Regions from separate parts of the Mesorhizobium sp. M0317 genome, predicted to be linked through region 2. Evidence: riboswitches for the same ligand, from Rfam matches in the RefSeq annotation. Region 2 holds a riboswitch; each other region holds the start of a gene.
The links. A riboswitch is a leader RNA that binds a small molecule or an ion and turns the genes downstream of it on or off. The one in region 2 is predicted to bind thiamine pyrophosphate.

Region 1 (9,603 bases), on a different contig from region 2:
ACATGGGTGTCGAGGAGACGCGCGCGGCGATTGACAAAGCTTATGTGGCGCAACCTGAATGGGCCGCACTGACCGCGCGCGAGCGCAGCGACATCCTCTGGCGTTGGCACCAACTGATCGTCGACCACACCGACGATCTTGCAGCGATTCTCACTGCGGAAATGGGCAAGCCGATAGCCGAAGCGAAGTCTGAGGTGGCGCATGCGGCCGCGTATCTGCAATGGTACGCCGAAGAGGCCAACCGCATCTACGGCGAGACGATCTCGGCGCCCTCTGCAGACCGTCGCATGCTGGTTATCAAACAGCCGATCGGCGTTGTTGGTACGATTACGCCCTGGAACTTCCCGGCCTCAATGGTTGCGCGCAAGATCTCGCCGGCTCTCGCCGCCGGCTGCACTATTGTGCTCAAACCTGCTGAACAGACGCCCCTCGTGGCAGGTGCAATGTTTGCTCTGGCCCATCTTGCCGGCTTTCCCGAAGGCGTCGTCAACCTCATCTACGCCTCCGAAGGCGATACGGTCGGCCGCGAACTCTGCTCGAACGCCAAGGTCCGCAAGATCAGTTTCACGGGCTCCACCGAAGTCGGCCGGTTGCTCATGCGCCAGTGCTCGGACCAGATAAAGAAAGTCGGTCTAGAGTTGGGTGGCAATGCGCCTTTCATTGTCTTTGATGATGCCGACGTCGATGCTGCCGTCGACGGTGCGATCCAGGCCAAGTTTCGCAATGCCGGCCAGACCTGCGTTTCCGCCAACCGGCTTTACGTCCAGTCGGGCGTCCATGACGAATTCGTCGCCAAATTCGTGGAGCGTGTCCGTGAGCTTCGGGTCGGCGACGGCTTCGATCCAGGTGTCGCCATCGGTCCGCTGATCGACGGGCATGCACTGGCCAAGATCGAACTTCACATTGCCGATGCCTTGGCCAAAGGTGGCGCGATCCGATGTGGCGGCGGCCGGATCGGCAGCGATGGCAACTTTTTCCAGCCGACGATCCTCAGCAACGTCTCAAGGGAAATGATCGTGGCGCAAGAAGAGACCTTCGGACCCTTGGCGCCGATCATTCGCTTCGAGGATGCTGATCAGGCCGTGCGTGAGGCCAACGATACGATATACGGCCTCGCCGCGTATTTCTATGCTTCAAACCTGAAGCGTGTCTGGCGTGTGGCCGAGGCGCTGGAATACGGCATGGTGGGGATCAACACAGGACGAATGTCCTCAGAAGCCGCGCCCTTCGGTGGGATAAAACAGTCCGGCATCGGGCGGGAAGGTTCCCGCCACGGCCTCGAAGACTATCTTGAAATGAAGTACCTCTGCATGGGCGGCATCTGAGGCGGCCGGCGGCGATTGCCGCGATGAAGGCCAGCGGACGGCCGGACGCCACGGAATGGACCCGTAGTTTTCAGATTCGCGGAACAATCCACACCGAGTCTGCCTCATAAAGGGCCCCGGTTTTCCGCCTATTTTTTGGTGGTCGAACGTCGTCAATTGCCTTCGTCACTGTGGCGGAACGCGGCGCGATAGCCGGTTAGCAACAAGCTTTGGGCGTCATTTCTCTCTGGCGGAATAGACCTCTTCCGACAAAAGCCTGACCTTTGCCAGTCTTCTACGAGCCAGCGTTCGCGCCAAAAGTTCAAAGCCGCGTCCGTAACATTCAACAATGAAAGCCAGCGTTATCAGGTCGAGCAGAAAGTCGTCTATCGCATGCGTGAGCGCATCAGACCTTTGTTCGAATCGAAGTAGCAAGGCGCGCGCCTCTTCGATCGCGGCCCGGCAATCGTCTGCGCCTATCAGTGAATCGATCCTGTCGAAGATCTGCAAGCGTCCTCACTCTCCCTAAGCCACACGCAGCGCATCGAACGCCGCTGTTGAATGAGTCTTCAACAAAGAACAGGGTCGCGTTTCGCGAAAAGGCATCGCTCGGCAAAGTGCGCGTTGATGAAGCCTGGTGCGTTAAGCGACAAGTGAATCCGACCTTAACAAGACATCTTCGAAGGCGAGTGAGCCGGCCCACGCCCGCGTGCCGCGACCCTCAATGCCGAGGAAAACTGTGCTGCACTCGTCGGAGGCAAACAGTTCCTCTCTATTCTTCCCGCCGCCACGGTTCAGCCTAGATTACATGGGAAGCGACAATAACGGAAAGCAAAGGTTCGCAAAATGAGCAGGGTGGCTGGATCAAACGAAGATTTGGCTGCACCAACGACCTTTGGGCCACTTCTGCAGCCCACCTTTCGCTCGATCTGGCTCGCCACGCAGGTTTCAAGCCTCGGCTGGTTGATGCAGACTGTCGCCATCAGCTGGCTGATGGCAACGATCTCGACTTCCGATCTGATGGTTGCGCTGGTGCAGGCTTCATCGAACCTGCCCGCTTTCGTCCTGTCCGTTTTTGCCGGAGCTCTCGCCGACAATTTCAGCCGGCGCCGGGTCATGTTCGCCGGTCGGTGCCTTATGGTGATTGCGTCCGCGATGCTGACCGCGTCCGTGGCGCTGGGCTTTGTCAGTCCGTGGATGATCCTCGGCTTCAGCTTCTTGATCGCAAGCGGCGGTGCTCTCAATGATCCGGCCTGGCAAGCGTCGGTTGGCGATATCGTGGATCGACGCGATGTTCCCGCTGCCGTCACCCTGCTTTCTGTTGGCTTCAACACCGTCCGGACTGTTGGCCCGGCGCTCGGCGGCATTGTGGTTGCCTCGTTTGGGCTTATGACGGCTTTCGCCGTGACTACGCTCACCTACTTGGTCCCTCTGGCCACCATATGGCGCTGCAAGTGGAAGGTTCGTTCTTCCCCTCTTCCCCGCGAGTCGATGAGGACGGCAATTTATGACGGGCTGCGCTTCACGGCGATGTCATCGGAGATCAAGGCAGCGATCGCGCGCGGAACCCTCTTTGGCCTGGCGAGCATCGCCATACTCGCGCTGCTGCCGGTGGTTGTCCGCGACCAGCTGGGAGGAGGCCCGCTTGCCTATGGCGCGCTCATGGCCGGCTTCGGGACCGGTGCCGTCTTGGCTGGCCTCTCCAACAGCCTGTTCAGACGGAGCTTGTCGCAGGAGCGGCTGATGAGGCTCTCCTGCGTGGCCTGTGCGGCGTGTTCTCTCTCCCTGGCACTGACATCTTCGATTGCCGTGGCGGCAATTGCACTTGCCTTGGGCGGCGCCGGCTGGGTGACCGCCTGGTCCGGGGTTGGTGTGAGCGTGCAGCTGGCGAGCCCGCGCTGGGTCGTGGGGCGCACCATCTCGATCTACTATGCTTTGATAGACGGCGGCATAGCGCTCGGCAGCTGGGTGTGGGGCACGGTGGCCGAAAACCATTCGTTGACCTGGGCGCTGGAGGGCTCCGCTGGAGCCCTGTTGATCGTCGCTGCAGCCGGCGTTCTCTTTCCGCTTCGAGAGCGCCGCGACTCCGAGCCCGATCCCTTGGAGGAATTCGATGCCCCAGCTGTCTCTCTCAACTTGAAGCCGAGGAGCGGCCCGATCGTGGTCAAGATCGAATATCTGATAGCCGAGAGAAATCTCGAGGCCTTCCTCGACCTCATGCGGCAGCGGCGTCATGTACACAGCCGCGTCGGTGCTCGGAACTGGACGCTCCAGCGGAACCTGCAGAAGCCTATGCATTGGACAGAAACGTTCCGCACGCCGACCTGGACGGACTACCTTCGCCTCAATCATCGTCTGACGGAAGTAGACAAGGAACTGGACGAGCGTGTCTTTCAGCTGCACGCGGCCGAGACCCCACCTCAAATGACACTTTCCATCGAGCGGCCGACAAGCTCGGCCCGCAAGCCCGAGCACTCAGCTTTTCGCCATCCCCGTCATTGAAGCCTGGCCGGCATCTCTGTCATCGATCGATTGGCTACCAGCGCGACCGGTCAGCCCCCGACCTTCAAGACCATCGACATCGAAGCGGCCGCGAGTTGCCTATAAAACATTACTGCACTCTTATTGTTTGTGACGCATGCGGGTGGTGAGCGGTTTTCAAAGGCCCGTTTCCTGCTGACAAAGTTAGCTTGGACCACTGAATTGCCGGTCAAACGCTCTCCGATACTGGTGCGAGTATGAAATCAAACACGGGCTCAGGCTGGGCAGGCTTTGGCTCCCGCGGAACAACCGGGTAAGCTACGACCGCTTGGGCATGTGCAGCGAGCGCGGCGGGTGTCATCCCGAGCGCTTCCTCAAACAGGCCGCCCGGCACTCTCACCACCTGACGAAAAAGCCATGCAGCTCTTGTCGCATGGCGCGCCGCTGCGACCCGCTTGCCCTCGCGGATCTTCACCCCGGCCGCCGCTAACAGGATCAGTCCCTTGAAGAACATGCGGTGCTGAGCGCTCAGTTTCGCAGCCTGCCAGAGAGGCTCCCAGGCTTCATGGGCTTCCCAGTAGTAGCCGTGATTGAAAAGGTCGATTCCCCATCGAAACACATCTGAGCCGAGCGCTTCGCCAACGGCGACGGTCACCGGATCTGATCGGTAACTGTGGCCCAAGGGATCGCGCACCGGATGCGGATATTTGCCGGGCAGATACGCATAGCTCGGGAAACTTTTTTCGGGCAGCAAGCGAGGGCGAAACATAGACCCACCAAACATGAAAGTGCGTTAAGGGGCAATTCATGCTGACCGCCTCGTGACACGCAAGCAGTCTTAACGGGCTTGTAAAGGGTGCCGAGATTGGCCAAAACGCGCTTTGCCAAATGATGACGTTGGGTAAGCGGCTGACGCAAGGAGAAGGTATGATTTTGCGACTGAAGGAGCGGCTCGGCAAAAGGTTTGAGGAAGAAGTCCAATTCTTCAAAGGCTGGCAGAAGGACAAGAAGGGCGTGGGAGCCCTTATTCCCACTTCGGTTTATGCGGCACGCCGGATGGCAAGCGTGGTGAACCCACGGTCAGGATTGCCGATTCTGGAGCTTGGCGCGGGAACCGGTGTCATCACAAAGGCGATCCTGGCCAGGGGAATCAAGCCGCGCCAGCTGGTTTCAGTCGAATATTCCAGGATTTTCTACGACGGCCTGGTGCAACGCTTCCCGAATGTGGACTTCAGATTGGGCGACGCATTTGCGCTGGACGAAGCGCTGGGTGAGCGCAAAGGTGAACAGTTCGATTGTGTTATAAGTGCAGTCCCGCTGTTGAGCTTTCCAATGCAACAGCGTGTCGCGCTGGTTGAGGATCTGCTTGCCCGTATTCCTGCCGGCCGGCCCGTGATTCAGATCACATACGGACCTCTGTCGCCGGTGATCAAGATGCCAGACCGTTACGTGGTTTCCCACTATGACTTCGTCGTCCGCAACATACCGCCGGCACAGCTCTGGACTTATCGTCGAGCAGTCTAGCCAAATCTGGACGGTTTTCCTTCTCTGAGGGTTCCGCTGAGTGGTGGCCTTGCACCCAAATAGGATGTGGAACAGAGCAGGGGCAGATGCCAGATTGCCAAGAAGACGACGCGGTCCTGGTTGATTTGACAGTGGCCGGGCCAAATGCGCTTGACAAAGCCGCGCCGGCCCGTTCAACCTGAGGCATTCACCAGGGGAGTCCCGGCAAGGGGCTGAGATACTGCTGGCTTTCGCGGCGCAGTGACCCGTTGAACCTGATCCAGTTCATACTGGCGTAGGGACGGTGCAAGCGCTCTGCGGGAGTTCACGCCCGAGGTCCTGTTTCGGCAGGTCCACAGAAGCGTCTTTTCATCCTTCCGGCACAGAACTGGGTCTCCAATGCATGAGCAAAGGAGCCTCAAGATGAATGCCCTCACCCCCGCCGTGTCGACAGGGCCGCTGGCTGCCTCACGGAAAATCCACAAGTCTGGCGTCCTCCATCCGCACATCAAGGTGCCGATGCGCGAAATCTCCGTCCACCCGACGGCCGGCGAGCCGCCCATCACCGTCTACGATCCGTCCGGCCCCTATACCGACCCGACTGTCGAAACCAGTATCGAAAAAGGCCTGGCCCGGCTTCGCCATGAATGGATTACGGCACGCGGCGATGTCGAAGCCTATGACGGCCGTCATGTCCAGCCGGAAGACAATGGATTTGCCACTGGCGAGCGCCTGACACCGGAATTTCCCATACGCAACCGGCCGCTCAGAGCTAAGGCCGGTAAGGCAGTGACCCAGATTGCCTATGCGCGCGCCGGCATCATCACGCCTGAAATGGAGTTCGTCGCCATCCGCGAGAATCTTGGCCGCGAGATGCTGCGCGGCCAGCTTGAGCGCGACGGCGAAGCCTTCGGCGCGGCGATTCCAGACTTCGTGACGCCGGAATTCGTGCGCGACGAGGTGGCTCGCGGACGGGCGATCATTCCCGCCAATATCAATCATCCCGAGAGTGAGCCGATGATCATCGGCCGTAATTTCCTGGTGAAGATCAACGCCAATATTGGCAACTCGGCGGTCACCTCGTCGATGGCCGAGGAAGTGGAAAAGATGGTCTGGGCCATCCGCTGGGGCGCCGACACGGTGATGGACCTCTCGACCGGCCGCAACATCCACAACATCCGCGAATGGATCGTGCGTAATGCGCCGGTGCCGATCGGCACGGTGCCGCTCTATCAGGCGCTCGAAAAGGTCGGCGGCATTGCCGAGAATCTGACCTGGGAGGTCTACCGCGACACGCTGATCGAACAGGCCGAACAGGGCGTCGACTATTTCACCATCCACGCCGGCGTGCGGCTGCATTACATCCCGCTGACCGTTGACCGGGTCACGGGCATCGTCTCGCGCGGCGGCTCGATCATGGCCAAATGGTGCCTGCACCATCACCGGGAGAGCTTCCTCTACGAGCATTTCGCCGAGATCTGCGACATCGCCAGAGCCTACGACGTCTCTTTCTCGCTCGGCGACGGCCTTCGTCCGGGCTCGATCGCCGATGCCAACGACGCGGCGCAGTTCGCCGAGCTGGAAACGCTTGGCGAGCTGACGCAGATCGCCTGGGCGAAGGATTGCCAGGTGATGATCGAGGGCCCCGGCCACGTGCCGATGCACAAGATCAAGCAGAACATGGACAAGCAGCTCGCTGTCTGCGGCGAGGCGCCGTTCTATACGCTTGGACCGCTGACGACCGACATCGCGCCGGGCTACGACCACATCACCTCAGGCATTGGCGCCGCGATGATCGGCTGGTTCGGCACCGCCATGCTCTGCTACGTCACGCCCAAGGAGCATCTCGGCCTTCCCGATCGCAGCGACGTCAAGGTCGGCGTGATCACATACAAGATAGCCGCCCACGCCGCCGACCTGGCGAAGGGCCATCCGGCAGCGAAAGTCAGGGATGATGCCCTTTCCCGCGCGCGCTTCGAGTTCCGCTGGGAGGACCAGTTCAATCTGTCGCTCGACCCGGAAACCGCGCGGTCCTTTCACGACCAGACCTTGCCCAAGGAGGCGCACAAGGTGGCGCATTTCTGCTCGATGTGCGGACCGAAATTCTGCTCCATGCGTATCTCTCACGACATCCGCGCCGAGGCACAGAAAGAGGGCATGGCGGCGATGGCGGCGAAATACCGCGAGGGCGGCGATCTCTACCTGCCGGCGGACGAGACCGGCGCACCGCTCATACCTCCGCCACGTGAGCCATCATGAAGGTCTTGGTCAAAGGGGCCGGCGTTGCCGGCCTCACCGCCGCCTTCGAATTCGCCGCACGCGGCGCGGCGGTTACCGTTGCCGAGACAAGGCCTGCCCTTGGGGGCAATGCGTCGTGGTTCGCCGGTGGCATGCTGGCGCCGTGGTGCGAGCGTGAAAGCGCCGAGCAGCCGGTGCTGGATCTCGGACGCGACGCCGCCGACTGGTGGGACGCCGCAACGCCAGGCTTGGTAGCACGACGGGGAACGCTGGTCTTGGCCGCGCCGCGCGATGCGGGCGAGCTCGACCGGTTCGCCAGCCGCACGACGGGCTATCGGCGTGTCGAGGAAGATGAAATTGCCTTGCTGGAGCCCGACTTAGCCGGCCGCTACCGCCGCGGATTGCTCTTCCCCGCTGAGGGCCATCTTGATCCGCGCCAGGCGATGGCAGCACTTCATGACAAGCTCGCGGCCATGGGTGTTGAATTCCACTTCGGCGCCGACGCCCAGCATGTTTTTGGTTTCGATCGTCAGATCGATTGCACGGGAATGGCAGCCGCCGATAGCAGGTTGCGTGGCGTTCGCGGCGAAATGCTCACCCTGCGTATCCCTGATATCTCGCTGTCGCGCCCCGTCAGGCTGCTGCATCCGCGCTTTCCACTCTATGCAGTGCCGCGCACCGACCACTGTTTCATGATTGGTGCGACGATGATTGAAAGCCAGTCCGGCGGACCGGTCACGGCGCGCTCCATGATGGAGCTGCTGGGTACCGCCTATGCCCTCCACCCGGCCTTTGGCGAGGCTGAGATCGTTGAAACCGGTGTCGGCGTCCGCCCAGCCTTTCCCGACAATTTGCCGCGCGTCGAAACCAAGGGTGAAATCATCGCGATCAACGGGCTCTATCGTCACGGTTTTCTCCTGGCTCCCGCCATGGCGCGCCAGGCTGCCGACCTGGTTTTCACTCAAGACAGAACCAAGGAACTTGCTCATGAAACTGATGGTCAACGGCGAAGCGCATGAGGTTGCCGCCACCACGCTGGAGGCGCTGCTTGCCGCGCTCGACTATGAGGGCGATTGGCTGGCGACCGCCGTCAACAACGACCTCGTGCACAAAGCCAACCGGGCGGAATTCCAATTGAACGACGGCGACCGGATCGAAATCCTCTCGCCCATGCAGGGAGGCTAGCATGTTCGAGCTTTATGAAGCCGAGCTTCCCTCCCGCCTGCTTCTCGGCACGGCTCAATATCCTTCGCCGGCCATCCTTGCTTATGCAGTCAGGGCATCGGGCACGGCGGTGGTGACCGTCTCGTTGCGCCGTGAAATGGCAGGCGGCAGGGCCGGCGAAAAATTCTGGTCGTTGATCCGCTCGCTCGGCGTCAGAATCCTGCCCAACACTGCTGGCTGCCACTCCGTCAAGGAAGCGGTCACGACCGCACAAATGGCGCGCGAAGTCTTCGGTACGAACTGGGTCAAGCTCGAAGTGATCGGCAACCATGACACCCTGCAGCCGGATGTTTTCGGTCTGGTCGAAGCCGCCCGCATCCTGTGCGAGGACGGTTTTGCTGTATTCCCCTATACCACCGACGACCTTATCGTTGCCGAGCGGCTGCTTGCGGCGGGCTGCAAGGTCTTGATGCCGTGGTGCGCGCCGATCGGTTCCGCCCTCGGACCGATCAACATCACGGCGCTGCGCTCGATGCGCGGACATTTCCCTGATGTTCCGCTGATCGTGGATGCGGGGCTCGGACGGCCGTCGCACGCGGCAACCGTCATGGAGCTCGGCTTTGATGCCGTACTCCTGAACACCGCGGTCGCCAAGGCGGCCGATTCGGTCGGCATGGCGCGTGCGTTCGGCAAGGCGGTCGAGGCCGGTCGTGAAGCGTTCAGCTCGGGAATGCTCGAACCGCGCGACGTCGCCGTGCCGTCGACACCGACCATCGGCAGGGCGGTTTTTTCATGAAGCTCGATCCGTTCTACCTGATCGTCGACAGCGCCGCCTGGATCGAACGCCTGGTGCCGCTTGGCGTCAAGCTGGTTCAGTTGCGCATCAAGGATAGGGACGAGACCACGCTGCGGA
Region 2 (9,603 bases):
ACCGTGACATCCTCGCCCTGCCTCAACAGCGCCATTGCCGCCGCCGAGCCGACATGGCCGGTACCTCCAAGAATGACATGCATGGTCTCGTCCTTCCCTTGCTGATTCATGCCGGGTTAATGGCTGGGGCGGCGAAGGGTTCAAAAATCGGGGGACGATGCTGACAGGAGGTGACGCTGAACTTCCTCGCAATGCACGGCGCAGGGGTCGTTCGCATCTTGCAAAATTATGGAACGAGGTCGTGCCCAGCGAGTTATATTAGCGCAACCTTGAATAGGAGGCAGCTATGAAAAAGCTCCTGCTTGCTTCGGCTATCGCTATCACTGCGGCGGCGGCGATGATCGCCCCGGCGAATGCCGGCGGGCGCGTCGTGATCGGCATCGGCAACGGCTACTATGACGATGACTACAATGACAGCTATGGCGACTATTACGATCGCTACGCTCCTCGCCCCTACTACCAGTATGATGCCTACGATAACGGCTTCAGGTACCACAGGTATTACAGGCACCATCGCCATTGCCGTATAGAGTTGGTCAAGCATTGGCGCCATCATCACAGGATCGTCGAGGAAATTCGCGTTTGCGAACGGTGATCCGATAGGGTGAAACCGGTCGGCCGGCATCTGCCGGCCGGCCGCTTCCTGCGCGGCTGCCGGCCTTATCGCGGCTTCCGCATCAGCATCATCCCGTAACCCACGGCCAAAAGGTCGAGCCCGACCTTCAACAGCTTCACCACCACATCTCGTCCCTCGCCGGTGCGTTCGGCGAGCGCCTTCACCGACTGGCCTTCGAGGCAGATCTGGCGGACCACTTCCGCCACTTCCCAGTGGGCCAGGGCGGCGACGGCGTGAGCATGAGCGCGGCCGTCGTTGAGCACGCGGTCGGGGATGCCGCCATTGATGCGGCCGCCGTCGATGCGCTCTTCCCACGGCATCGGCCGCAGCCCGTCACGCGAGGCGCGCTCGAAATCGTCGCGAAACCGCTGGCCGGCCTCGCGCTGCTGGCGGGTCAGCGAGGTGATGCCGACCAGCGGATCGACATTGCGCACCCGCACGATGCCGCCGGTCGCGGTGTAGCCGTCATTGGAGACCTCGTAGACGCGCCGCGCCTCTTCGGTGCCGACGCTCAGCCGCTTGCGGCCGAAGCGATCGTCCTTCAGCGCGAAATCATGGCCGATCTCGCGGCGGATGCGCACCTGCTCGACTTCGCCCGCCGGCAGCTTCGGCGGTTTGGCTTTCTGCGCGGTTTTTTTGCTCATGGCGTGGTCCTGGAGATTGGGTTGTTGAGCCGGAAGGTTGGCGTTCCTTCGCGCCCCCCTCTGCCCTGCCGGGCATCTCCCCCACGAGGGGGAGATTGGCAGTTTCGGCGGCTGCGCCTCTGCAACGTTGGCAATTGGCGAAATCGGCGGCGATATCCGATCGCCCCCCTCGTGGGGGTTGAGGAGTGGTCCGCGAAGCGGACGGAAAGCCAATTGCTTGGCTTTCCGAGCGACGAACGTCCGGCAGGACAGAGGGGGGCGCTGTCCCGCCGGCTTTCGATCATTGGTGGGGTCGTCCGGAGGCGAGGAACGGAGCCCAGCCGCTCACACCACCTCCGCCACAGGTCGGTGGAAACGCGTCTGATGATATTCGCAGTAGCTTTTCAGCGCCCTTGTGCGCAGGCCGCAGCACAGCATCTCGAGCCCCGGCCGACTGCCGGGAGCATCGTTGTCGGGGTCTTCCTCCAGCGTCAGGTCGAGCGGCGCGCGGCAGCGGTCGAACAGGCAGTCGATGAAGCGCATGGCGGCGACATGCGGCTGACGCCCGAGCGAGGCAGGGCGCGGCGCCGGCACATTGAAGCGGTAGATTTCGCCGTCCACCACCAGCCGTCCTTCGCCCGGGATCGAGGGCGCCGGACGGGCTGGCAACAGAGGCCTGGCCGATGGCTGACGGCTCGGTTTGGCGGCCGGTTTGACCGGCGCGGCCTGCTTCGAAACTGCTACTTCCGTTACGGGCTTGCTTAGCTGCGCCGGCGGATTCCTCTTGGCGGTATTCTCGTTTGCCGCAGTCTTCCCCGTCGCATTCTTCCTCGGTCGGCCGCCGGACCTGCCGCCTCTGGGGTTGGCGAAGCCGATGGTCTTCAACGCGCTGTTGCGGTGGACGATGCCGATGATGGCATTGCGCGAGACCGGACTGCCGCGCAGCGCCGTGAAGCGGACGGCGATCCCTGTGGCCGACAGGCCATCCCTCAGCCAGACGGCGATCTCCTGCAATTCGGTGTCGGTATAGGCAGTCATGTCGGTATCCATTGATTGCGCGCGCAAAGGCCGAGCGCCGGCCCCGGGGGCCCACGGGAAAAAATCAGAGCGGATGGTCGGTGCGGTCAGCCGATACTGGCGGCCGGCAGCGAGCCGGCGAGATGCCGCAAGGCGGCTTCGGCGGCCGCTTTGGTGAGGGCGGAAACCGCCCTGCCCGTCAGCCGGTCGAACAGGATGACGGTGCCATCTTCCGTGCGGATGCAGGAAATACCCTGCCCGCCGGAGACAGCCCTTGGCGCACCGGCGGCGCCATGGGCTGAAGAGGTGGCCGGAGCCGGGAGAGGAGCGGCTCCGGCCGTTCCGGTCGATCGGGGGGACGACGGTTCGACCGGATCCGGGGCAGAAGCCCCGGTTTGCGTCCGGACCGGGGAGGAGGACAGCCCGGACGATGGGAGAAAGCTGAGGATGTCTGCGGAAACGCTTGCGATTTGTTCGATCATGCGCTAAGCGTACGATATGTACGAAACGTACGCAAGCGAAATCGTACATATTGGACGATAAATTTCAGGCAATTTGTACGATGCAGGAACCGAGGCACAGATTGCAGCAGGCGCGGGCGGAGGCGGGCTATGCCTCGCCGAGCGACGCTGCGCGGGCATTGCGCGACATCAACAAGAACACGCTGATCAGTCACGAGAACGGTAACCGGCCGCTGTCGCGCAAGGCGGCGGAGAAATACGGCCGCCTGTTCGGCGTCGATCCCGGCTGGCTCTTGTTCAACGGCGACGGCGGCAGCCTTTCGGGTGGCCATTTCGGCTTTGACGAGTCGGGCCGGCAGATCCCGATGCCGTCGCTGGCCACCGTCGACGTGCCCATTGTCTCATGGATCAGCGCCGGCGAACTCGGCAGCCAGGACATGGTGGTCAATCTCAGCGACTATCCGACCATCCCCACCACCGATCTGGAGCAGGGCCAATGGATTGCGCTACGCGTCGACGGCCCGTCGATGAACAAGATCTCGCCACCGGATTCGATCATCTTCGTCAACCTCAGGGACAAGCGGCTGGTGACCAATGGCTGCTACGTCATTTCGGACGAAAGCGGCCAGGCCACCTACAAGCGCTACCGCCCCAACGAGAACCCGCCCTTCCAGCCGGCCTCCTACATGGACATCCCGCCGCCGGCGCTGGAAGGCGCCATCACCATCATCGGTCGGGTGAAGCGCTCGATGATCGATATGTGAGGGAGAAGGCGGTGAGGCGCAATCTCCCGCCTCGAGGGGGAGATGGCCGGCAGGCCAGAGGGGGTCGCCGCGCGTAAGGCGCTGACGTCCTCTGTCCGCGATAGGAAGTCGCGTCAGGACGTACCGACCCCCTCTGTCGCCTTCGGCGACATCTCCCCCTCGAGGGGGGAGATTACGCGCCCAAAAACTCGTTCGTGAAATACGCTCCAAAATCCGGCTTCTCCTTCAGAACCTTGCCATCGCCATCGAGCAATATGCCGGCCCTGAAGAGGTAGGTTCCGATCGCCTCGATCTTGGCCCTGGCGATGGTGCCGATGACGCCGTCCTGGCTGCGCAAGAAGTGTCCGTCGACCAGCATTTTCAGCGAAGCGTGGATCAGCGCCGGGTCGGTCAGCGCGTCCTTGTTGGAAGCCATCAGCAGATCGCCGGCTTCCTGCGGGTGATCGCAGGCAAATTGGTAGCCGCGCCGCGTTGCCTCGACGAAGGCCGATGCGGCCTTCGGGTTTGCCTGGGTATATGCATTGCTGGAGGCGATCAAGGTGGTGTGCTCGTCGGGCACGCCGTAGTCGGCGTAGCGGAAGCCGCGCTGCCTGACGCCTTTCAACTCGGCAGCGACGCCTTCCCAGGTCGAGACCTCCAGCGTGAAGTCGACCGAGCCGTTGGCCAGCGCCTCATAGGCCGAGGTGCCTAATGTCACCGTCTCGAAAACGCCCTTGCCGCCATCGTGGCGGATGATGGTCGAGATCAGCGTGTTTTCCCAGGCGCTGCCGAAGCCGCCATAGGTCAGACCGTCGAGATTCCTGGGACTCTTGATCTCGCCGCGATCCGCGTTGAAGACCAACCGGCCGGTCTCCTGCTGGACCACGGCGTAGACCGCCTTGAGATCGGCGCCGGCAGCCCGCTGGGTAAACAGGCCGACGCCGGCAATGCCGAAATCGGCGATGCGGTTGGCGACCAGCGTGCCGGCGCCGGTATCGCCATAGGGCAGGATCTCAACATCGAGCCCGACCTCGTGGTAGAACCCTTTGTCGCGGGCAACGAACAGGCCGACATGGTTGGTGTTGACCGTCCAGTCGAGCGCGACGGTGATTTTTTGCGTAGCCGCATGAGCGCGAGAGGCAAGCGGCAGTCCGGCAGCCAGCGTCAGCAGCAAAGCCTGCCGGCGTGTGAATTCGGTCATGAAAAACTCCTTTGAGCGGTCTGCGGGAACGAGGGCCGGTCAGTCCCGGGATTGAGCAGCGTGTCGAGGATGTCGGCTTCGAGCGCGGCGGCCTGGCGCGCGGCATCGCTGCCGGTGGTGCGCGGGCGCGGCAGCGGCACGGCAATCTCGCCGATGATGCTGGCCGGCCGCGCCGACATCAGATAGATGCGATCGGAGAGGTAGACGGCTTCGCGCACGTCATGGGTGATCAGCAGCGCCGTCCAGCGTTGGCGCTGCCACATGCCTTCCAGCCAGCGCTGCATACCCGCGCGGGTCAGTGCATCCAGCGCGCCAAAGGGCTCGTCGAGCAGCAGCATGTCGCGCTGCTGCACCACGGTGCGCAAAAGGGCGGCGCGCTGGCGCATGCCGCCGGAAAGCTCGGCCGGCCAGGCGCGCTCGAAACCGGCAAGGCCGAACTCAGCGAACAACGGCGCGACGCGTTCGCGCGCCGCCTTGCGGCCAAGACCCTGCACTTCCAGCCCCAGCGTCACATTGTCGATGACGCGCCGCCACGGCATCAGCGCGTCGCGCTGCGGCATGAAGGCGAAGGGGCTGCCCTGCAATGGCGCGCCGTCGAAGCGCATGTCGCCCTCGCCATTCAGCGCGCCGGTCAGCAACTGGAACAGCGTCGACTTGCCGGCGCCGGAAGGGCCGAGGATGGAGACGAACTCGCCGGCCGCGACATGAAGCGAAATGCCGGCGAGCACCTCAAGCGCGCCGAAGTTCTTCCTGATGTCCCGGAGTTCGAGCCGCGTCATTGACGGTTCTCTTCTGCAGCTTCAACCTTGCCGTCGCGGCTTTCGCTCCCTGCATTCTCCCAAGGCATGGCGAAGCGCTGGACGAGCACCGCAATGGCGAACAAGACAAGCGTGAGCGCGGCGCTGACGGCGACCGCGGCGAGCACCAGATCGGGCCGAAAGTTGTTCTTGGCATTGAGCATGTAGATGCCCAGCCCCTTCGCCGCCCCCGCATATTCGGCGAAGATCGCGCCGAAGACGGCGTAGGTGATGGAGATGCGCAGCCCGGCGAAGAAATAGGGCAGCGCCGAAGGCAGGCGCGCCAGCCAGAAGATGCGCCAGCGCCCTGCCCCCATGGTGGCGAGCATCTGCGAAATCGCCTTGCTGGTCGCGGCAAAACCCTCGACCAGCGCCACCATCATCGGGAAGAAGGTAACGAGCGCCACAAGCAAGATTTTTGGCATCAGCCCGAAGCCGAACCACAGCACGATGATCGGCGCAATCGCGACCAGCGGCAAGGTCTGGCTGACAATCAGCAGCGGAAACAGCGCGCGGCGCAGCGGGGCCAAGAAATCGACCAGCGCCGAAAGCACGAAGGCAGCGACCAACGAGCAGGCGAAGCCGGCTGATGTGGCGCGGATGGTGGGCAGCGTGTTGTCGGCAAGGGCAGCGCGATGCTCCCAGGCCTGCTGCAGCACGCGCGACGGCGCCGGCAGCATGGTGGGCGCAGCGCCACCATAGCGGGCGTAGAGCTCCCACGCCGCGAGGAGCAGGGCGGAGGCGCAGGCGGCGGGGATGGTCTTGGCGATGGCTGCGGCTAATCTCCCCCCTCGAGGGGGAGATGTCGCCGAAGGCGACAGAGGGGGTCGTCTCGCATAGAGCGCCCACGCCTTGCCGATGCGAAAAGGACGTCGGCGCTCCACGCGCTGGGACCCCCTCTGGCCTGCCGGCCATCTCCTGCTCGAGGGGGGAGATTCGTGGGCATCGCGGTCTTCGCCAATCGCCAATGGCTCCCCTCCTCTCTGTGCTGAGGGGTCAGAGGCATCTCCTCCACGCAATAGGTCAGATAAACCAGCCACGGCAATATCCTCAAGGAACGACGCTTGAGCCGCGGCTCAGACGGCGCTCGGGCTGTTCGCCGAGATCGTGATGTCGAGGGTGACGTGGCCGGCGCCGGGGCCGAAGCGGCAGAAGGCCTCGTTGAGCGTGGCAAACACGGCACCGGCATCGCCACGCAATTTGGTGCAGAAGTTCTTTGAGCGCTCAAAGACGCCGGACTGTTTCAGGAAATCGATGCAGCCGTAGATCTCGTCCATATGGTCGCCCGTGCCCATAACGTAGAGCGAGAACTGCGCCGCCACCGGCTGGCCGGTCGACGGCGTGGCCTGGACAGCGCGGATCGCGGCGATCTTGCGCTCGTCCAGCGGAATGGCGGGGCCGCCGGTCTCGTCGGAGCGGCAGATCGGATCGTCGGGCTCGCCCGGACAGCCGCGCGAGACCGCCGCCGAAAGCACGCAGTGCTTGCCGCTTCTGGCCGCCGCGACGAACAGGTCGCGCATGGCGGGAAACAGCACCTCGGGCGGCCCGACCGTAAGGGTCGAGATGTCATCGGTTTCGATCCGCAGCCGGTCGCGCCACGGATCGAGCGCGCCGAGCGCGCCGAGGATGACGCCGACGAAATCGTCGGTCATGGGATAAAGGGAAATCTGTGCGCCTGAAAACATCGCCCGCCTCGCTCCGCTGGTATTATCCAGATCAGCTTTAGGGTCCGAAGGCTTGCCGCCCTCATCTCAGCCCCGACGATACGGAGCACCCCTGTGGATGGGCGGGTTAAAGCACCGTTCGCGGCATTGGGGAAGCCGTTTGTTGAGGCACTGCGGGAAAGTGTTTTGGGCCAGACGTGCCGGGCGCCCGGGCGTTAACAGACGACTCGTCAGTTCGTTGCGTTATAACGTTTCCACGAACTTCTTATAACTGCGTTGAAATTCAAGCTGATAAACGTAATTATAAGAAAATGGCAGAGACTCCGCGCAGCCCTTACGGTTTCTGGATTTCCTTATCCGCGACCCCATCCGGACTGTGCTCCTGCATCGCTCGGGCTTGCCTGTGCTGGTCCCCTCGCCCCAGCGCTACGCCATCCACAAGCTGATCGTCGCCTCGCGACGCGGGCCGAGCGCTGGCGCCAAGCGGGAGAAGGATCTCCATCAAGCGCGCCTGCTGACCCAAGCGCTCGAAGCCACGCGTCGCCAGGACGACCTTGCCTTCGCCTTCATGGAAGCGTGGGACAAGGGCGAAAACTGGCGCGAGACGATCCGGGGCGGCTTGAACCTGTTCGACGCCGCCACGAGGGAAAACAGTCACACCATCCTGGGGAAATCCCTCCGCGAAATTGGTGCGACTCCTGAAGGATTCACGATGCGGGATTAGCTGAAGCGACCGCTGCTATATTCATGTCCATCGTCCCAACCGTACGAAATTGGCTTGACGCTTATTCGTACATAAAGTACGATATCTCTTTTCGCAGAGAGGAATGTCCTTGAGCACAGCGAACCATGTTGCCTTCGCCGATCTCTCTCGGCCTTTGCTGTCACCCCCGTCGTTGCCGCCGCCTTTGTTGCCGCCGCCTTTATTGCCGCCCCCTTTGTTGCCCTTGTCATTCGATCAGTGCGAACGCCTCGCCGGGGCTTGGCGAATGGCCAGCCAAGACATCGCCGACGACATCCGCTTCATCCGCCAATATCTGAAAGTCGTTGCCGAGAAGGACGAGAGGCTGTCGACCGGCACCCTTGTTCACAGCCGCGCCTATGTCGAGGCCTGCGCCGGCTGGCTGCCACAGACCGTGACGCGCTATCTGCGCCACCTGCGCCAGATCACCGAATGCGAACTGGCCATGACAGCTGCCGGCATTCGCTTTGCGCTGTCGAGTTATGCCTGGGAGGCATGAGGGCGCCTGTCGCCAAACACAAGGAATTGCGCTGCCCGTCGCAGGCGCAATTCGTCAGGTTGAGAGGCTCGGGCGCGCCTGAACGGCGGGCGCCAAGGATGGCCCCGGCCAGCGAATTCCGGCCTTGCTTTATTTCGACTGGCCTTATTTCTGGCCTTATTTCGATTTGGCTTTGCCGGACTTTGCGGCGGCAGGCTTCGCCGCCTTTGGCTTGGCGGCTGCCTTGGCGGGCTTGGCGTCAGCTTTCTTCGCCGCCTTTTTGGGCTTGGCGACCGCGCCATCGACTTCAGCCGTGGCCTGCTCCCAGTGTTCCTGATGCGCGCCTTCAGGCCGGCCGGCCTTTTCCCAGATCTCGTGCGCGCGCTGGCGAATGCGGTCCTGTTTGTCGTCCGTCACTTAAGCCTCCGTGGTTGGGTCCGGTCGGTTGGTCCAGATTCCACGAAAACATTAGCCGAAAATTCGACCGGCGTCTTGAGTGACGAGACATCTCAGCGCGGGTCGGAAATCACCGCAACGCCGAGCAGCGCCGCTTTCTTGACGATCAGCCCGGCGAGGTCGGCATCCGAACGATCGGTGCCGGTGCGCTCCCGCAGGAGCGCGATCGCTTCCTTCATCGATAACAGCGCCGTGTTGCGCTCGGCCAGCAACTTGTCGCAACACGCCGCAACATTGGCGGAGTTCGGGGTCTCGACATGCGGCAACATGGCAATTCTCCTTTCATCATGTTCGTCATTCGGCCCTGCCGCCCTTTTGGGAAGAACGACAGGGCCGTATCACCGATGAATGGTTAGGTTGTCGAGCGTTACTCGACCACCTCGACAATCCTACGCGTGCTGGGGTCGACCAACACGGTATGGTTGTCGACGACGGCGTATCTGTACTGAACGTCGGGAACCTCCTGCAGCTCGACAGTGTCAGGCAAGGCAGTGCCGACATTCAATTCGACGCCGAGCAGATTGACCGAGGCAAGCGGATGTTTCTTTACGTATTGGTGCACGACCGTGCGCTGTTCCGGGGTGATGATCACCTGCTGCTGTGCCGGCTGCGTGACGATGACCTCGTCGGCGGCGGCAATGCCGATACCAGCGATCATGGCGAGCCCGGCGACGGCGGGAATAAGGATGGTTTTCATCTTCGTCTCCTGTCGTTGTTGGCGAGCTCCGCCGTGTTCCCGCATGAGGCGAAAACAGCGCAGATCGAGGTGGCGGGCTCCTGGAGGCAAACGCAGCCGGTACGGTCT
Region 3 (9,603 bases), on a different contig from region 2:
CCGCCCACAGCAGTGTCGGCAACGAGTCCAGCATCAGGTGTAGCCAGTGCGGCACGAACGGCTCCTCCTTCACAGACCGCCGCGGTGACGGCAGTGCGATTGTGTGCTTCTCATATCATGCGAAAAACGGCGAGCCGTCAAAGACGGCCCGCCGCTATTGGTCATTGCCGGCAAACCGCCGGGAGATGGTCTTTACTGCGAGACATCCTGGCCGAAATACGTATCGGCGATCCTCTTGTAGGTGCCGTCGGCCTTGATGTCGGCCAGCGCCTTGTTGATCGCCGCGACCAGCTCCGGATCACCCTTGCGCACGATGACGCCGGAATAGTCGGCGTTCTCTTCCTGCGCGGCGATCTTCACATTGGCGTCCGGCTTGTGCTTCTTGAAGTCGAGGAAAGACAGGCTGTCATTGATGGTGGCGTCGGCGCGGCCGGTGAGCAGCAGCTGGATCGACTGGTCGAAGCCGTCGGTGCCGACGAGTTCGGCGCCGTTGGTCTCGGCGAGCTTGCCGAAATTCGATGTCAACGACTGTGCCGACTTCTTGCCCTTGAGGTCGGCGAAGGTCTTGATGTCGGTGTTGTCGCCGCGCACGATCAGCACGGCCTTGGAGGCGATGTAAGGATCGGAGAAATCGTACTTGGCCTTGCGCGCGTCGGTGATGCCGACCTCGTTGATCACGGCGTCGTAGCGGTTGGCGTCGAGGCCGGCGATCAGCCCGTCCCATTTGCCTTCGAGGAACTCGACCTTGACGCCGAGCTTGTCGCCGATCGCCTTGGCGATCTCGACGTCGAAGCCGACCAGCGCGCCGGAAGCATCATGATAGGTGAAGGGCGCATAGGTGCCTTCGGTGCCGACTTTGAGGGTGCCGGCCTGCTTGATCTGGTCAAGATTGGCGCCGGCATGGCCTGATGTAACAGCCAGAACCTGAAGCGTTCCGGCGACGATGAGCGACTTGAGCCATTTCATTTCTGTGTGATCCCGTCCTTGGCCGGTGTCCGGCGCTTGTGAGAGCCGGAAACTGACAGATACAGCGCAGCAAAATAAGGAACCAGATTTCAAAAAAACGACGATCCAGAAATCAGATTCTCAAAGCAGCTCGGATCGGTGCCAATAATCCCGATCTGCGGTGTCGATGCGCCCTGTCGGACCGCACAAAACAACCGCCATCGGCGGCGGAACCAATCCCCGGTGTGGCACGTTCATGGCTTGTTGTAGGGCGCCGCGTTTCCATTTCAAGAACCCTTGGCTGCGCTAGGCCCGAAGCAATTCCAGGAAAGTGGGAAAGCGGTTTCCCTCGGAATTGCGTCAAACAGAGATAACGGCCGCCAGGCCGTCCGAAAATGTCCGGGAGCAGGAGCGCGGCATGATCGAAGACACGGCAGGACGGACCATGGTCCGCACGGCAATGAAAGCCCCTTACCTCGAGCGCGATGAGGAACATGTTCTCGCCTTGCGCTGGAAGGAAGACCAGGATCAGCAGGCGCTGCATCAGATTACCGTCGCCCATATGCGGCTGGTCATCTCCATGGCTTCGAAATTCCGACATTACGGCCTGCCGCTCGGCGATCTGGTCCAGGAGGGCCATGTCGGGCTGCTGGAAGCAGCCGCGCGTTTCGAGCCGGAGCGCGAGGTGCGCTTCTCGACCTATGCGACATGGTGGATCCGCGCTTCGATGCAGGACTACATCCTGCGCAACTGGTCGATCGTTCGCGGCGGCACCTCTTCGGCGCAAAAGGCGCTGTTCTTCAACCTGCGGCGCCTGCGCGCCCGTCTTGCCAACGGCGCCGAGCCGATCTCTAACGCCACGCTCTACCGCGAAGTCTCGGTAGCCCTCGGCGTCTCCGAGGCCGATGTCGAGAAGATGGATTCCAGGCTTTCAGCACCTGACTCTTCGCTCAACGCACCCCTCGCCGATGAGGCCGGTACCACCGAGCGGATGGACTTCCTGATTTCGGACGATCCATTGCCTGACGAGGTCGCCGGCGACACCATCGACGTCGAACGGCGCCTGATGTGGCTGAAGACGGCGCTCCGCGCGCTCAATGCCCGCGAACTCAGGATCATCGAGGAGCGTCGGCTGACCGACGAAGGTGCGACGCTTGAGGCGCTCGGCGAGACGCTCGGCATTTCCAAGGAGCGTGTCCGCCAGATCGAGGCCCGCGCCATGGAAAAGCTCAAGCTCGCGCTGGTCAAGCAGAACCCCGAATTCATGGCAGCGTGAGATTGCCAGGAACAGGGGTACCGCCCCGAGTTATCTCAGAAAAGTTATCTCAGAAAAAAGCACTACGAAGGCTGGGGTTTCTGACGAAGACCGGCGCTATCTGTCCGTGACGATCTTGACCTTGTCGCCGGCCGAAACCGAGGCGCCCGGCGACATCGCGTTGAGCACGCGGAACAGATCGAGCTTGCGGTCGACGCCGACCATCTGCGCCGAAAGTGTGCCCATCGTCTGCCCGGCCTGTACCGTGACGACGCGGATATGCAGCGGCTTCAGTGCCGCTTTCTCGGCGGGGCTGAGCACGCGGAACGAACCGCTGACCGAGCGTGCCACCGGATCGAGTGTCGTGCTGGCCGAGGGGGCCGCTGTCAAAAGCCGGTAGACCTGACCGCCGGCGCGGATCACCGCAATGTCGAACTGCCAGCCATCGGCGCCGGCGTGCGCGGTCGCCGCCTGGTTGCCGTCGATCGTCTCCTGGCGCACACTGGTCTCGTCGAGACCGGCCACCCAGCCGCTTCTGATGTAGTCGGTCAGCGCACGATCCTTGTCGATCGACACACCGTCGAAGCGGATCGCCATGTCGCCGGGACCGGTCGCCGTCACTGCCGCCGCCGAATTGTCGATGATGAAGCCGTCGGGCACCGTGAACGAAACGCCGAGGCCCGGATGCAGGAAGGTCTGGCCGCGCACATAGCCCTCTTCCGGCGTGTCGCCATAGAGCAGGCCGTCTATCCCGGCCAGGAAGGAATCGCGGTCGCGGGTGCCGATGCCCGGCGCGCCGAACTGGCGGGCGTGGCGCTGCGCCAGATCAATTCGCTGCGGCGTGTTGGGGTGCGTGGCCAGGAAGTCGAGGCTGGCGTCGGTGGCGCCGCTGATCGAGCGGAAATCGGTATAGGCCGACATCGACTGCAGGAAACGACCGGCGGCATAGGGATCGTAACCCGCCTCGCCGATCGACTTGATGCCGATCGCGTCTGCCTCCAGCTCCTGGTTGCGCGAGAACTGCGCCAGCCTCAGCTTGCCGCGGATCAATGCCTGCTTGGCGGTCGGGCTGTCGCCCAGCACATCGGAGACCACCTTGGTCGCCAGGCCTTCCTCGGCCTCGAGCTGCTGGCGCTGCAAGCCGTGATTGGCGGTGACGTGGCCCATCTCATGCGCGATGACGGCGGCGAGTTCGGCCGAATCATTGGCCAGCGCCAGCAGGCCGCGGGTGACGTAGAGATAGCCGCCCGGCAGCGCGAAAGCGTTGACGTTGGGCGAATTGAGGATGGTGATGCGATAGGTCTGGGTCGGATTGGCCGACACCACGGTCAGGCTGCCGACAACCTTGGCCACCATGCGCTCGAGCTTGGGATCGGAATATTCGCCGCCATAGGTGGCAAGGATGCGCGGATGTTGCGCCTTCGCCAGTTCGGCAAGCTTGCTGTTGGCGGCGACATTGTCGACCGTGATCGGCTTGTCGGAAGGCTGGAAGCCGGATTCCTGCACTTCGGGAGGCGTGAACATCTGGCAGCTGGCCAGCGCCACGGCAAGGCCGGCCAGCGCGAGGAAGCGCACCAGCGGTCTGCGTTTCAAAGTGTCAGTGCCGGTCGGCAGCACGGCGTTCCTTCAGCTCTCGGCGCATGATTTGGACCGGGGTCCGCGCCAGCGAAAAATCGGTTTTCGTTGGCAATCCTGCACACATCAAAAAACCTACAGCGTTTACGCATCCGGCCGGGTGCGGCGCTGTAGGGGCAAATCACGGCTCGTGCCGGACCAGTACTAAGCGGACCTAGCCACATCGACTGGACCATGGCAAGCAAGCGCCACATCACCTGTAGCCGGTTTGGTCGTAAATTATGTCCGCTTCCGGGCAATATCGCGTGATCCGCCCGAACTTGCGCCGATATAGCGCCGAAACGCTTCAGGGCCAGTGCCGTCGAAAAAATCGGCGGCAGGTCCCGTCGCGGCAACCCTGCCATTGTCCAGAAAAACCATCTGCTCGCCGATACGGCGAGCGTCTTCCGGCTGATGCGTGACGAACAGCACCGTCATCGCCCGCTCGGCATGAACGCCGGCCACCAGGTCGAGCATGTCGTCGCGCAGTGCTGGCCCGAGCGAAGCGAACGGCTCGTCGAGCAGCAGCACCGGCCGGTCGCGCACCAGAACGCGGGCGAGCGCCACGCGCTGCCTTTCGCCGCCGGAGAGTTCGCGCGGCAGGCGCTTTTCCTTGCCGGCCAGGCCGACGCGGTCAAGCGCCTCGGCGATCGCGGCGCGATCGGCCTCGGTCAGGTTGAGCGATGGCGAGCGGCCGAGCCCGACATTCTTCTCCACCGAGAGATGAGCAAACAGATTGTTTTCCTGGAACACCATCGACACCGGCCGCACCGAAGGCGGCTCGACGCCGAAATCGGCGCCGCCGATCAGCACACGACCGGACTGCGGCGTCTCGAAACCAGCCACCAGATTGAGCAAGGTCGATTTGCCCGAACCACTTGCCCCCATGATGGCGGTGATCTTCGATGTGTCGAATTCGACATCGAACAGGAATGACGTTCCGCCATAGCTGAACGAGACCTTGTCCAGCCGGACGGTCGTGCTTTTCTCCACAGCGGACGTCACGATCTCTCTCCCCGTCCCAGCCAGTCTGCCGCGACCACCAACGCAAGGCAGACCGCCCCGAGCAGCAAAGCCAGCCCGGCAGCATCGGCCGTGCGATAGCTGCCCATGCGCGCCAGCAGGAGATAGGGCAAGGTCTGCACCGAATCGCTGCCGAACAGCGCGATGACGCCGAGATCGCCGAGCGACAGCGCCATGGCGAAGGCAAAGCCGGTGGCCAGCGGCCGCCGGAGCGACGGCCAGTCGACCAGAAGCAGCCGGTTCCAGCCCGCAATCCCGAGCTGCGCGCACAGCTTTTCGTGGCGCTCGCTCGCCGCATCATAGGCCGGGCGCATCGCGCGGATGGCAAAGGGCATCGCCATCACCGCATTGACGGTGACGACCATGACCGGCGCGATGGCAAAGACATCGCTGACCGCGCGCAGCAGGAGAAACCAGCCGGCGCCGATGACAATGGGCGGCACGACGAGGACGAAGCCGGCGCCGGTGTCGGTGGCATGTTCGAGCAATGAACGGGCACTGGACCGGCGGCGCAGCGACAGTGCCCGCCGAGCCATGATCAGCGACAGCGACAGCGCCACCGAAAGTAGCGCCGCCGAGAGGGCGAGACCGGCGCTGGTCAGGGTCGCCTGACGCACGGCACTCTCGCCCGCCAGCCGGCCGAGATCGGCGCCGAGGCCGGAGGCAACGGTGGCCGCCATCGGTCCGGCGACGAACAGCAAGGCGAGCACGATCAGGACGGCGTTGAACGCTGTTTCTGCTTTGCCGACCAAGTGATAGCGGCGCGGCGCGACAGGCAAATTGGCGTCGCCGGTCATATTGGCGCCAAGCCGCGTCAGCGCCAGCATGACGGCAAAAGTCAGCGCGATCTGCAGCACGGTCAGCGTCACCGCTCGCGCCGGATCGAAGTCGAAACGCAGTGCCTGATAGATGGCGACTTCCAGCGTCGTCGCCGCCGGCCCGCCGCCGAGGATCAGGACGATGGTGAAGGAGGTGATGCAAAGCATGAAGACAAGCCCCGCGATGCCCGGCAGCGCGGCGCGCAGCACCGGCCACTCGATCAGCCGGAAGGCTGGCCTCGCTCCCATGCCGAGCTGGCTCGCCAGCCGCCATTGATCGGCCGGCACCGTGCCCAGCGCTTCGAGGAACAGCCGGGTGGCCAGCGGCAGGTTGAAGAAGACGTGGGCGACGAGGATGCCCGGCAGCCCATAGATGTCGGGCCAGCTCTGGCCACCGATCGCGGCGAAATAACCGGCGCGGCCATAGAGCGCCAGTATGCCCAGCGCTCCGACAATTGCCGGCAAGGCAAGGGGCACAGTGAACAGCTGCAGGATGAAGCCGCGTCCGAAGAAGCGCGGATGCCGCGACAGCGACCGGGCGACGAAGAGCGCCGGTACGGCGGAAAGCAGAGTCGAGAGCGCAGCCTGCCAGAGCGTGAAGCGGACAACGCGCAGGAGATAGAGGTCAAAGGCGGACGCGGCGCCGGAAAGGTCGTGCGCGCCTTCGCGGATAAGGCCGGCGAAGGCGCCACCGATCAGCAGCGCGATTGCCGCAAGCGCGACAATGCCGGCCGTGATGCGGGGGTCAGAGGGATAGTGCGCACGCATTTCGTGTTATCCAACCCTACATCGCATGTTGGCTGCTGACGGAAATATTTCATGGAGGTCGAGTTCCCGCCCACCCCCCTCTGTCCTGCCGGACATGCCCCCCGCAAGGGGGGAGATTAGCAGCTTCGCTCCCCGCCCCATCCTCGCCGCGTTGGAGGTTGACGAAAGCTTCTGAGCGCTTGATCTCCCCCCTTGCGGGGGAGATGGCCGGCACGCCAGAGGGGGGTGTTCAAGCGCCATCCTGAATTCCTACTTGCTCATCACCGCCAGCCATTCATCCACCCAGGCCTTGCGATTTGCCGCGACCTCTTCCGGGCTGAACAGCAAGGTCTTCGCCGGCTTGACCAGCCTATCAAAAGCCGGATTGAGCGGCTTGTCGGTTTTCCCGGCCGGGAACATCCAGTTGGTCTCCGGAATGACATCCTGGAATTTCGGCCCGGTCATGAAGGCCAGGAACTTCGCCGCCAGCGGATTCTTCGCGCCCGTGGTGGTGATGCCGGCGACCTCGATTTGCAGATACTCGCCTTCCTCGAACGAGGCCGCCTGGTAGCGCCCGGTGTTCTCGGCCACCATGTGGTAGGCCGGCGACGTCGTATAGGAAAGCACCATCGGCGCCTCGCCCTTGGTGAACAGGCCGTAGGCCTCGCTCCAGCCCGGCGTCACCGTCAGCACTTTGCCCTTGAGTTTCGCCCAGGCTTCCGGCGCCTTGTCGCCATAGACCGACTTGACCCACAGCAGCAGGCCGAGGCCCGGCGTCGACGTCCTCGGATCCTGGATGACGATCTTGTCGGCGGCATCGCCCTCGACCAGTTCCTTCAGGCTCTTCGGTGGGCTCTTCAGCTTTTCGGTGTCGTAGACGACGGCGAAATAACCATAATCATAGGGCACGAAAGTGTCGTCGCTCCAGCCGCCCGGCACGTTGTTTTCAGCCACCGCGCCATGTGGGACAAACAGGCCGGAAGCCTTGGCTTCCGCGGTGAGGTTGGTGTCGAGACCAAGCACGATATCGGCCTTGGTCGAGGCACCTTCGAGCTTGACGCGGTTGAGCAGCGCGACGCCGTCGGCCACCGAGACGAAGTCGACGCTGCAGCCGCACTCGGCCTCGAATTCCTTCTTCACCTGGGGGCCCGGACCCCAGTCGGCAGTGAAACTCTCATAGGTATAGATCGTGAGTTTTTCCTGCGCGGACGCAGAGCTTGCCAGTAGCGAAACAGCAAGCCCCAGCGCTGGGACAAGACGGGACAAAAACATGCGCATCGGCGCCTCCTTCATTCGTGTTGAAAGGAATTGAGGCGTCGGGCTGTCCGAAGCGTCTAATCCCTCCGCCGGTACAAACCGGATCAGGTTCAGCGGGTTGGCGAGACTGCCTCTCAGCCGGTCCGCGAAGATCGCGTCCGGCACCCCGTTAGAGCGTTTCGACACATAGGCCCGGCCAAGGTGCCACGCAAGTGGAAGTTTGCCCGAGCATGATCCCGGAAAGTGGAATCCGTTTCCGGAAAAAGATCATGCTCCAACAAAGAGTGACGGTGCCGATCGGCCTTCCGTTTCGTCGGCGGGGCTGGTAAGGGCCAGCGGATATGAGCACATTCACCATCCTGCTTGGCGGCGATCTCGTCCGCACGCCGCGGCTCGACCGCCAGGTCGCGGGCACGCGCGTCATCGCCGCCGACGCCGGCATCGATCATGCCCGCCTGCTCGGCCTGATGCCGGAGCTGTGGGTCGGCGATTTCGATTCCGTGCCGGCGGACCTGCCTGCCGATCTCGCCGCCGTGCCGCGGGAGGTGTTTCCTCCCGAAAAGGACAAGACCGATGGCGAACTGGCGATCGCGGCGGCATTGGAACGCGGCGCCACCAGCCTGGTGCTGGCCGGCGCTTTCGGCGGCAAGCGCGCCGACCACGCCTTCCTCCATCTGGCGCTCAGCCTGCGGCTGGCCGAGGCCGGGACAAAAGTGCTGTTGACCAGCGGAGCGCAGGAAGGCGCCCCTCTGCTGCCTGGCAAGGCCGGCTTCGACTATGCCGACGGAACGCTGTTTTCGGTGCTCGGCTTTTCCGATCTTTCGGGCCTCACCGTGTCCGGCGCGAAGTGGCCGCTCGACCATGTCGAGGTCGTGTTCGGCTCGTCGCTGACCATCTCGAACGAGGTCAAGTCCAACACGACCGGGGGAGGCCTCGAAATAGCGCTCGGCCATGGCCGCGCGCTGCTGCTCGCCCACCCCTACCCCTTGCCTGAAAGCTGACATGGCCCCGCCCCTTCTCAACCTCGACGGCATAAGACTGACCTTTGGCGGCACGCCGCTGCTCGATGGCGCCGAACTGACGGCGTCCGCCGGTGACAAGATCGCGCTCGTCGGCCGCAACGGCTCCGGCAAGTCGACGCTCCTGAAGATTGCTGCTGGTCTGATCGAGCCGCAAGACGGCGAGGTCTTCCGCCAGCCTTCGGCAACGGTGCGCTATCTCCCGCAAATGCCCGACATGGACGGCTTTGCCAATGTGCGCGCCTATGTCGAGGCCGGGCTTGGGCCTGCCGACGATCCCTACCGCGCCACATATCTGATGGAGCATCTCGGCCTCGCCGGCACGGAGAACCCCAACGATCTCTCCGGCGGCGAGGCGCGCCGCGCAGCACTTGCCCGCGTCATGGCGCCCGAACCCGATATTCTGCTGCTTGATGAGCCGACGAACCATCTCGATTTGTCGGTCATCGAATGGCTGGAAGAAGAGCTTGTCCGGACGTCTTCGGCGCTGATCGTCATCTCGCACGACCGTCGCTTCCTCGAACGCGTCTCGCGCGCCACCGTCTGGCTCGACCGTGGCCAGACCCGCCGCCTCGACAAGGGCTTTGGCCATTTCGAGGAATGGCGCGACCTTGTGCTGGAAGAGGAAGAGCGCGAACAGCACAAGCTCGGCCGCCAGATCGTGCGCGAGGAGCATTGGCTGCGCTATGGCGTGACGGCTCGCCGCAAACGCAACATGCGCCGCCTGGGCGAACTGCAGACCATGCGCCAGCGTTTTCGCGGCCATCGCGGCACCGAGGGCTCGGCGACCATGGTGGCCAGCGACGCCGCCGAATCCGGCAAGCTGGTGATCGAGGCCAAGAACATCGAGAAGAGTTTTGGCGACCTGACCGTGGTCAAGGGCTTCTCGACCCGCATTCAGCGCGGCGATCGCGTCGGCCTTGTC

Region 1: another riboswitch for thiamine pyrophosphate. It lies ahead of thiC (phosphomethylpyrimidine synthase ThiC); the one in region 2 lies ahead of NKI88_RS11950 (YkoF family thiamine/hydroxymethylpyrimidine-binding protein).
Region 3: another riboswitch for thiamine pyrophosphate. It lies ahead of thiB (thiamine ABC transporter substrate binding subunit); the one in region 2 lies ahead of NKI88_RS11950 (YkoF family thiamine/hydroxymethylpyrimidine-binding protein).

What each region holds. Positions count from the first base shown of each region.
Region 1 is NZ_JAMYRV010000054.1:35,466-45,068, forward strand. Features, by position in the region: gene NKI88_RS27860 (NAD-dependent succinate-semialdehyde dehydrogenase) at 1-1,325, shown strand, start outside; gene NKI88_RS27865 (hypothetical protein) at 1,542-1,814, opposite strand; gene NKI88_RS27870 (MFS transporter) at 2,151-3,806, shown strand; gene NKI88_RS27875 (DUF309 domain-containing protein) at 4,015-4,539, opposite strand; gene pmtA (phospholipid N-methyltransferase PmtA) at 4,713-5,309, shown strand; TPP riboswitch at 5,492-5,608, shown strand; gene thiC (phosphomethylpyrimidine synthase ThiC) at 5,712-7,547, shown strand; gene thiO (glycine oxidase ThiO) at 7,544-8,545, shown strand; gene thiS (sulfur carrier protein ThiS) at 8,514-8,711, shown strand; gene NKI88_RS27900 (thiazole synthase) at 8,713-9,486, shown strand; gene NKI88_RS27905 (thiamine phosphate synthase) at 9,483-9,603, shown strand, end outside.
Region 2 is NZ_JAMYRV010000012.1:106,066-115,668, forward strand. Features, by position in the region: gene NKI88_RS11905 (NmrA family NAD(P)-binding protein) at 1-83, opposite strand, end outside; gene NKI88_RS11910 (hypothetical protein) at 287-595, shown strand; gene NKI88_RS11915 (DUF6456 domain-containing protein) at 661-1,260, opposite strand; gene NKI88_RS11920 (GcrA cell cycle regulator) at 1,585-2,277, opposite strand; gene NKI88_RS11925 (hypothetical protein) at 2,358-2,558, shown strand; gene NKI88_RS11930 (LexA family transcriptional regulator) at 2,819-3,481, shown strand; gene NKI88_RS11935 (ABC transporter substrate-binding protein) at 3,654-4,661, opposite strand; gene NKI88_RS11940 (ABC transporter ATP-binding protein) at 4,658-5,440, opposite strand; gene NKI88_RS11945 (ABC transporter permease) at 5,437-6,279, opposite strand; gene NKI88_RS11950 (YkoF family thiamine/hydroxymethylpyrimidine-binding protein) at 6,535-7,143, opposite strand; TPP riboswitch at 7,134-7,246, opposite strand; partial or broken gene NKI88_RS11955 (GSU2403 family nucleotidyltransferase fold protein) at 7,457-7,846, shown strand; gene NKI88_RS11960 (hypothetical protein) at 8,112-8,363, shown strand; gene NKI88_RS11965 (DUF2934 domain-containing protein) at 8,520-8,759, opposite strand; gene NKI88_RS11970 (hypothetical protein) at 8,852-9,067, opposite strand; gene NKI88_RS11975 (DUF1236 domain-containing protein) at 9,166-9,495, opposite strand.
Region 3 is NZ_JAMYRV010000053.1:2,111-11,713, reverse strand. Features, by position in the region: gene NKI88_RS27515 (amino acid ABC transporter permease) at 1-55, opposite strand, end outside; gene NKI88_RS27510 (amino acid ABC transporter substrate-binding protein) at 193-966, opposite strand; gene NKI88_RS27505 (RNA polymerase factor sigma-32) at 1,364-2,221, shown strand; gene NKI88_RS27500 (M48 family metalloprotease) at 2,318-3,724, opposite strand; gene thiQ (thiamine ABC transporter ATP-binding protein) at 4,055-4,819, opposite strand; gene thiP (thiamine/thiamine pyrophosphate ABC transporter permease) at 4,816-6,423, opposite strand; gene thiB (thiamine ABC transporter substrate binding subunit) at 6,673-7,680, opposite strand; TPP riboswitch at 7,724-7,838, opposite strand; gene NKI88_RS27480 (thiamine diphosphokinase) at 8,001-8,660, shown strand; gene NKI88_RS27475 (ABC-F family ATP-binding cassette domain-containing protein) at 8,662-9,603, shown strand, end outside.